2 regions of the Streptomyces sp. NPDC048142 genome follow, and region 2 is predicted to be linked to the other one. Evidence: riboswitches for the same ligand, from Rfam matches in the RefSeq annotation. Region 2 holds a riboswitch; the other holds the start of a gene.
The links. Region 2 has a riboswitch for glycine ahead of gcvP (aminomethyl-transferring glycine dehydrogenase). Riboswitches for the same ligand answer to the same signal wherever they lie in the genome.
Positions count from the first base shown of each region.

Region 1: it holds a riboswitch for glycine, as region 2 does, so the genes downstream of both, gcvT (glycine cleavage system aminomethyltransferase GcvT) here and gcvP (aminomethyl-transferring glycine dehydrogenase) in region 2, are expected to answer to the same signal.

Region 1 is NZ_JBIDBC010000001.1:18,471-22,632, forward strand. Features, by position in the region: gene glyA (serine hydroxymethyltransferase) at 1-132, opposite strand, end outside; gene gcvH (glycine cleavage system protein GcvH) at 152-529, opposite strand; gene gcvT (glycine cleavage system aminomethyltransferase GcvT) at 651-1,766, opposite strand; glycine riboswitch at 1,941-2,038, opposite strand; gene ACGF2Y_RS00110 (AAA family ATPase) at 2,241-2,915, shown strand; gene ACGF2Y_RS00115 (enhanced serine sensitivity protein SseB) at 3,005-3,775, shown strand; gene ACGF2Y_RS00120 (enhanced serine sensitivity protein SseB C-terminal domain-containing protein) at 4,121-4,162, shown strand, end outside.
Region 2 is NZ_JBIDBC010000006.1:8,748-12,909, reverse strand. Features, by position in the region: gene gcvP (aminomethyl-transferring glycine dehydrogenase) at 1-1,742, opposite strand, end outside; glycine riboswitch at 1,936-2,033, opposite strand; gene ACGF2Y_RS10140 (PRC-barrel domain-containing protein) at 2,167-2,538, shown strand; gene ACGF2Y_RS10135 (DNA polymerase IV) at 2,460-3,914, opposite strand; gene ACGF2Y_RS10130 (MerR family transcriptional regulator) at 4,033-4,162, opposite strand, start outside.

The DNA of each region.
Region 1 (4,162 bases), on a different contig from region 2:
CATGACGGCGACCGGAGCGAAGTTCTCCGAGGCGATCATTTCGAGGGTGGACTGCTGACGGTGGAGCTCGGCGTCGACGGCGGCGGCGACGTCCGGGTCCAGCTCGTGGAGGGAGGAGTTCAGAAGCGACATCAGGGGGTCCCTTAAGGTCTCAGTTGCCGGAGAACGCGGTGTATTCGTCGGCGGAGAGCAGATCGGCCGGCTCCTCCGCGACGCGCACCTTGAACAGCCAGCCGCCCTCGAAGGGAGCGGAGTTCACCAGCGAGGGGTCGTCCACGACGTCCTGGTTGGCCGCCGTCACCTCACCGGTCACCGGCGAGTACAGATCGCTGACGGACTTGGTCGACTCCAGTTCGCCGCAGGTCTCGCCCGCGGTCACCGTGTCGCCGACCTCCGGGAGCTGGGCGAAGACGACGTCACCGAGCGCGTTGGCCGCGTACTCCGTGATGCCGATGGTGGCGACGCCGTCCTCGAGGGCCGACAGCCACTCGTGCTCCTTGCTGTACCGCAGCTGCTGGGGGTTGCTCATGACCTGAATTCTCCTGTACGCGGGGGAGTGCTGATGAACGGTGGTCTTACGGGGTGAGACGGAGGTACGTCACTTCCGTGACGCCTGCGTGTGAGTGAGAAGGCCGGTTTCTACCGGGATATCACTTCTGGCGCTTGTAGAACGGCAGCGCGACGACCTCGTACGGCTCGTGCGTGCCGCGGATGTCCACGCCCACGCCCTCGGTGCCCGGCGCGGCGAAGGCCGCGTCCACGTAGGCCATGGCGATCGGCTTGCCCAGGGTCGGGGAGGGGGCGCCGGAGGTGACCTCGCCGATCACCTTGCCGTCGGCGACCACGGGGAAGCCCGCGCGCGGGACCCGGCGGCCCTCGGCGACCAGGCCGACCAGCTTGCGCGGCGGGGCGGTCCCGGCGCGCTCGGCGGCGGCGATCAGCGCCTCGCGGCCGACGAAGTCGCCCTCCTTCTCGAACTTCACGACCCGGCCCAGACCCGCGTCGAACGGGGTGAGCGCCGTCGTCAGCTCGTGCCCGTACAGCGGCATGCCCGCCTCCAGGCGCAGCGTGTCCCGGCAGGACAGGCCGCACGGGATCAGTCCGTGCGCCGAGCCCGCCTCGGTCAGGGCACGCCACAGCTGCTCGGCGTGCTCGGGTGCGACGAACAGCTCGAAGCCGTCCTCACCGGTGTAGCCGGTACGGGCGATGAGCGCCGGGACCCCGGCGACCGTGCCGGGCAGGCCCGCGTAGTACTTCAGCCCGTCCAGGTCGGCGTCGGTGACGGCCTTCATGATGGCGGGCGACTCGGGACCCTGGACCGCGAGCAGCGCGTACGCGTCCCGGTCGTCGCGCACCTCGGCGTCGAAGCCCCCGACGCGGGCGGTCAGCGCGTCCAGCACGATCTGCGCGTTGCCCGCGTTGGCGACGACCATGTACTCCGAATCGCCGAGCCGGTAGACGATCAGGTCGTCCACGATCCCGCCGTCCTCCTGGACGATCATCGTGTAGCGGGCGCGGCCGTTGCCGACGGTGGCGATGTTGCCGACCAGCGCGTAGCTCAGGAAGGCGGCGGCCCCGGGGCCGGTGACGGTGATCTCGCCCATGTGCGACAGGTCGAAGAGCCCGGCCCGGGTGCGTACGGCGTTGTGCTCGTCGCGCTCACTGGCGTACCGCAGGGGCATGTCCCAGCCGGCGAAGTCGGTCATGGTGGCGCCGAGCGAGCGGTGCAGAGCATCGAGGGCGGTGAGACGGGGGGCAGTGCTCATGGATACAGCTCCAGGGCATGACGACGTCAGGACGAATCCTCCCCATCTGTCATCGGAACCTGAGAGGTTCGCCGATAGCCCCTGACGGGGTATGCCCTGGGAGGGCGCCCCTGTTCAGGGGGCTCGGCTTGCACCTTGGGTGGAGCCGCGGGGCGGCTCGCTTTTCAGATCTGCCTCATCCACGCGGTACGGGGCCTGAGAGATTCAAGGGAGGATCTTGCTCCTTCGGCGCCCGGCTCACACTGTGGCCGGAACTCTCCCGCGCGGATTCGAACGGCCGGTATGCAGTTGGCGGGGTCATCATCGCACGCATTGGGGGAGAGTGGGGGGTCAGGTCCCCACGCGGATGAAGACGGCCGGGACCCGCGAGCCCGGCCCGATCCGCCGGGCAGGCCCCGGGCCGGTTGTGCCGCATTACCTTTTCTTTACACTTCAGAGCCAGGCGTGGGTGACCCGACAGCAGGGGGATGGGCGATGACGTTGCAGCGGTCGGTACCGACCGCGGGGGTGGCGCACGGCGCGATGCCCGCACAGCCCGGCGCACCCGTACGGGAGCTGCTCACGGAGGGCGCGCCGGTGGTACGCGACCTGCGCGGGCGCACTCTCTGCGGCCCGTACGACCTCGATTTCACCGCCGGTGACGTCGTGGTGGTCTCCGGACTCCCCGGCAGCGGGAAGTCGACCCTCATCCGGCGGGCCGCGCGGGGCCGCGCCATCGACTCCCAGAACACCCGCGACAGCTGGGCCGCGGCCCTGCCCGGCTTACTTCCCTACGCCCTCTACCGCCCGCTGGTCCGCGCCGCGCACTACCTGGGCCTCTGGAACGCCCTGCGCTCCGGCGAATCCGTCGTCGTGCACGACTGCGGCACCCAGACCTGGGTACGCCGCTGGCTCGCCCGGCACGCCGTGAGCCGGGGCCGCACCCTCCATCTGATCCTGCTCGACGTGACGCCCGAGGTGGCCCGGCGGGGGCAGCGCGAGCGTGGACGCGGGGTCTCCGGTTACGCCTTCGCCCGCCACCGGCACGCGGTGGCCCGGCTGCTCCGTGACACCGAACAGGGGCTGCTGCCCGCCGGCTGCTCCTCCGCGGTGCTGCTGGACCGGGTGGCCGCGGGGGCGCTCGGCCGGATCTCCTTCACGGACGCCTGAGCCCCGGCCGTCCACTCCGGCTAAGGTGCTGGCCGGAGCACGACGGCCGCCGCGCGCGGCCGAGGCGGTGAAGAGAGGGCACAGAGCCAGTGGACATTCCGGCACCCGCACCGGCGCACCCCCGGCAGGGGTGGCCCGCGAACGAGCTCGAAGAGGTGCTGACGGCCTCGCTCGGCGTCCCGGACGCGGGCGGCCGCCTCGTCGAGGTGCTCGGCCGCAGCTCCGTCTGGGTGCCGCTGCCCGGCGGCGGCAGCCCCGCGAGCGCGGACCTCGACCTGCCGATGATGGAGATCGAGGGCGCGGCCTTCGTCCCCGTCTTCAGCTCCGAGGCCCAGTTCCTCAGCTGCGTCGGCAGCCACATGTCCTTCGCCGTCGCGCCCGCCCGCGACTTCGCCCGGGGCCTGCCCCCGCAGGTCGGCATCGCCGTGAACCCCGGCGGCGCGGTCGGCGTACCGCTTCCCCCGCCGGCCGTCGCCGAGCTCTGCCGGACCGGCCGCAGCGCCCTGGACGGGCCCGCCACCGGCGGCCGGGTCCGGCTGTTCGAGCCGGACTGGCAGCACGACCCGGTCGACTTCCTCACCGCCGTGTCCGAGGAGTTCGAGGCCGCCGGTGTGGTGAGCACCGCCCGCCGGGCGCTGGCCAGCATCGAGGGCGGGGACCCGGTCCTCTTCGTCGGCGTCGAGTTCGCCACCTGGGACGGCGCGGGGCAGAGCGCCCCCATGGACGCCATCGGCCGCGCGCTCGGCCGGGTCCAGGTGCCCTGGCCGGTCAACCTGGTCCTGCTGGATGTGGCCCAGGACCTCGTCGGCGACTGGATGCGGGAGAAAGTACGCCCGTTCTACCGGCGCGAGGGCCACTGATCCACCGGCACGAGGTCCACCGGCCGGACCGGAGGGCAGCCGGGTCACTGCGCCGCCGGACCGTGCCGTCAAGTCGGTGTCAGAAGTGGCGCATAAGACCCACCGGCAATTGGGGGGTGGGAGAAGGAGCGGGGCTGGGTGCGTGCAGCTGCAAGGCGGAGGATTGAGGCAGATGGGGTCTCCCCTGGTCGAGCGGAGCCGAGAGCTTGGGGGAGTGCGTGCCCAGCCCCGTGACGCCACCCCCCAATTGCCGGTGGGTCTAAGCTGGTTTGATGGCGTGGTCGCTCCCGTGTGCCCGGGAGCGGCGGCGCGAACGCGACGGATCGACGAGGGGCGGGACCCAGGGTGAGTGCGTCAGGCACCGCGGCGGCCGGGAAGGTCGAGCAC
Region 2 (4,162 bases):
AGACCCGCGAACTCGCCCTGCGAACCGGCGTTGGGCTGGATGGAGACGGCGTCGTAACCCGTGACCTCGGCGAGGCGCTCCTCCAGCTCACGGATGAGAGTGAGGAAGCCCTGCGCCTGCTCGGCCGGGGCGAAGGGGTGCAGCGCGCCGAACTCGGGCCAGGTGACCGACTCCATCTCGGCGGTCGCGTTCAGCTTCATGGTGCAGGAGCCGAGCGGGATCATGCCGCGGTCCAGCGCGTAGTCCCGGTCGGCGAGCTTGCGCAGGTAGCGCAGCATCGCGGTCTCGGAGCGGTGCTGGTGGAAGACCGGATGGGTCAGGATGTCGTCGGAGCGCAGCAGCGCCCCGGGCAGCGCGTCGGCCGCCGTGGCGTCCAGCGCCTCGATGTCGCCCTCGGCTCCGAAGGCGGCCCAGACGGCGGCGATCTGCGCCCGGGTGGTGGTCTCGTCGCAGGCGACGGAGACGTGGTCCGCGTCGACGAGGCGGAGGTTGACCCCGCGCTCCCGGGCGTCCACGACGACGTCCGCGGCCTTGCCCGGGACGCGCACGGTCAGGGTGTCGAAGAACGCGCCGTGCACGACGTCGACGCCGGCGGTGCGCAGACCGTCGGCCAGGATCGCGGCGAAGCGGTGCGTGCGCCGGGCGATCGTCCGCAGCCCCTCGGGGCCGTGGTAGACCGCGTACATCCCGGCCATGACGGCGAGCAGGACCTGCGCGGTGCAGATGTTGCTGGTGGCCTTCTCGCGGCGGATGTGCTGCTCACGGGTCTGGAGGGCCAGGCGGTAGGCCTTGTTGCCGTCGGCGTCGACGGAGACACCGACGAGGCGGCCGGGCAGGGAGCGGGCGAACTTCTCGCGGACCGCCATGAAGCCGGCGTGCGGGCCGCCGAAGCCCATCGGGACGCCGAAGCGCTGGGTGGTGCCGACCGCGATGTCGGCGCCGAGCGCGCCGGGCGAGGTGAGCAGCGTGAGGGCCAGCAGGTCGGCGGCGACGGTGACGATCGCGCCGAGCTCGTGGGCCTGCTCGATGAGGGGCTCGATGGCGCGCACGGCACCGGAGGCGCCCGGGTACTGGAGCAGCACGCCGAAGACGCCGCGCTCGGCGATCTCGGCGGGGATGCCGTTGCTGAGGTCGGCGACGACGACCTCGACGCCGGTGGGCTCGGCACGGGTCTCGATCACCGCGACGGTCTGCGGCAGGGTGTCGGCGTCGACCAGGAAGACGCCCTTCTTCACCTTGCCGACGCGCCGGGCGAGCGCCATCGCCTCGGCGGCCGCGGTGCCCTCGTCGAGCAGGGAGGCGCCCGAGGTGGGCAGCCCGGTCAGCTCGGCGACCATCGTCTGGAAGTTCAGCAGGGCCTCCAGGCGGCCCTGGGAGATCTCCGGCTGGTACGGCGTGTAGGCCGTGTACCACGCGGGGTTCTCCATGACGTTGCGCAGGATGACCGGCGGCGTGAAGGTGCCGTAGTAGCCGAGGCCGATCATCGGGGCGAGCACCTGGTTGCGGTCGGCCAGCGACCGGAGCTCGGCCAGGACCTCGGCCTCGGTGCGCGCCGAGGGAAGGTTCAGGGCCTCCGCGCTCTTGATCACGTCGGGCACCGCGGCGGCGGTGAGCTCGTCGAGGGAGCCGTAGCCGACCTGGGCGAGCATCTTCGCCTGGGCTCCGGCGTCGGGCCCTATGTGGCGCTGCTCGAACGGAATGCCCTGCTCCAGCTGGGAGAGCGGAGTGCGACGGGGGGTCATGGTGGAGGCCTCCTGGTCTGTCACGACCTGCGAGGGGCACCACGGCGCGGGTGCCCGGACGGCCTCCCCCTCTGTCATCTCAACCTGAGAGCTTCACCGGCCCGCCCGGAGGCGTGCCGACTTTCACCGTCGGTGAGGGTCGGGTCCACCCGGGCCTGCGCCCGCACGGATCCGCCCTGCTTTCCAGAGTGACCTCGTCCGTGCGGTACGGGGGCCTGAGAGATTCCGGGGAGGAGTTGCTCCTTCGGCGCCTCCGGATTCTGCACCGGAGGACTCTCCCGCACGGGGTCAGCAGCCACTGCCAGCCTACCAGCGGCCGGTGCGCCGGAGCTCTCGAGTGGCCGACGCCACGGATCTGCACTTGTGTGGTGCTTGGTGGGGCAGCAGGGACCACCCCGAGCAGTTGCGACCAGTGGGAGGCACCGTGCAGACCGATATCGATCCGCGCAGCCTGATCGGCCGCAAGGCATTCGATCGCAAGGGCACCAAGATCGGAACGGTGGACGAGGTCTATCTCGACGACGCGACGGGCGTACCCGAGTGGGCGGCCGTCCGCACCGGCCTGTTCAGCAGGGACGCCTTCGTCCCGCTGGAGCCCAGCGAATTCGTCGACGACGCGCTGCGTGTCCCCTTCGACCGCGCGCTGATCAGGGGCGCGCCGGACTTCGGCGTCGGCCGGCACCTCTCGCCCGAGCAGGAACTGCAGCTCTACCGCCATTACGGGCTCGACTCCGCGCCCCCGGGGGATCCGGGGTCCGACCGGGACTTCGGCAGGCTGGCGGGCCAGGAGGAGTAGCCGGCCGGTTCGCGGACGAGCGGCAGCGGGTCGGCGGGCCGCAGCAGCGGATCGTCGACGCGGAACGTGTGGACCCGGCCGGGTGCGCTCCACGGTTCCTCGAACCGGACGGTGACCCGGCCTACGCCGCTTCCCTGCACCCAGCCGTGCCCGTGCTCCTCGTGGTGCACGTCGTGGCCGGCGGGCCAGCGCCGGGCTGCGAGCGGCTCCGCACTGTCCGACTCGGGCTCCGGGGCGGTCTCCTCGCCGCCCTCCACCGCCGGTGCCCGGTGCTCCTGGGTCCGCTGTGCGTGCTCCCGGGCGTCGGCGGCCTGGGCGAACAGGTCCTCCTGGGTGTAGTCGGCGAGACCCGTGACGCCGACCCCCAGGAGCCGTACGCCTCCCGTGGTGTCGACGGACTCCAACAGCCGCCCCGCCGCCTCACGGACCACCGTGGGGTCGTCCGTGGGGCCTCTGAGGGTCTCGGAGCGGGTCAGCGTGGAGAAGTCGTAGCGGCGCACCTTCAGCACCACCGTGCGGCCCGACCGGTCGGCGCCGCGCAGCCGTTCCACGCACCGGACGGCCAGCCGCTCCACCTCGGCACGCACCCGCACCCGGTCGTGCAGATCCACGTCGAAGGTGTCCTCCACCGATACGGACTTGGCGTCCCGCTCGGCGACCACCGGCCGGTCGTCGAGCCCCAGCGCCATCCGGTACAGCCCGTGGCCGTGGGCCTTGCCGACCAGCCGTACGAGCTCCGCCTCGCCCGCCTCGGCCAGGTCGTGGACGGTGGTCATCCCCGCGCGTCTGAGATGGTCCCCGGTGGCCGGGCCGACCCCCGGCAGGATGCGGACGGACATGGGGGCGAGCAGCTCGCGCTCGGTGCCCGGCTCGATGACGAGCAGCCCGTCGGGCTTGGCCTCCTCGGAGGCGATCTTGGCGAGCATCTTGGAGCCGGCAAGTCCGACGGATCCGCTGAGACCGGTCACCGCCCGGATGGCCGCCCGCAGCTCCTCCCCCGTCGCGCGGGCCGACGCCGAGTCGTCCGCCGTCCCGCCGGCCTCCAGGTCCACGAAGGCCTCGTCCAGGCTGAGCGGCTCCACCAGGGGCGACAGCCGTCCCAGGAGCTCCATCACCTGGTCGCTCACCGTCCGGTACAGGGAGAAGCGGGGCACCAGATAGGCCGCGTTCGGTGCGAGCCGCCGGGCCTGCGCGGTGGGCATCGCCGAGTGCACGCCCAGCCGCCGGGCCTCGTACGAGGCGGTGGCGACCACTCCGCGCGGGCCGAGACCGCCCACCACGACCGCCTTGCCGCGCAGGCTCGGCTTGGCCGCCTGCTCCGCCGACGCGTAGAAGGCGTCCATGTCCAGATGAAGGATCGTGGGCGCGGGTCTCACACCGTCGATGCTGCCCTACCGCACTGACAACGGGACGGTCCGGCGCCCCCCTGGGGCTGCCGGACCGTCCCGTCGCGCTGTTCGTCGTGCTGCCCGCCGTGCTGTTCGTCCGGAGCGCTCAGCCGGCGCGGTTGCGGCGCCTGGCCAGCTCGTCCGCGGGGTTGTGGCCGACAAGCGTCTCGCCGGTGTCGACCCGCTCGCCGTGCAGCTGCGAGAGCGCCGCGTCCACGTCCCGCCAGACCACGCCG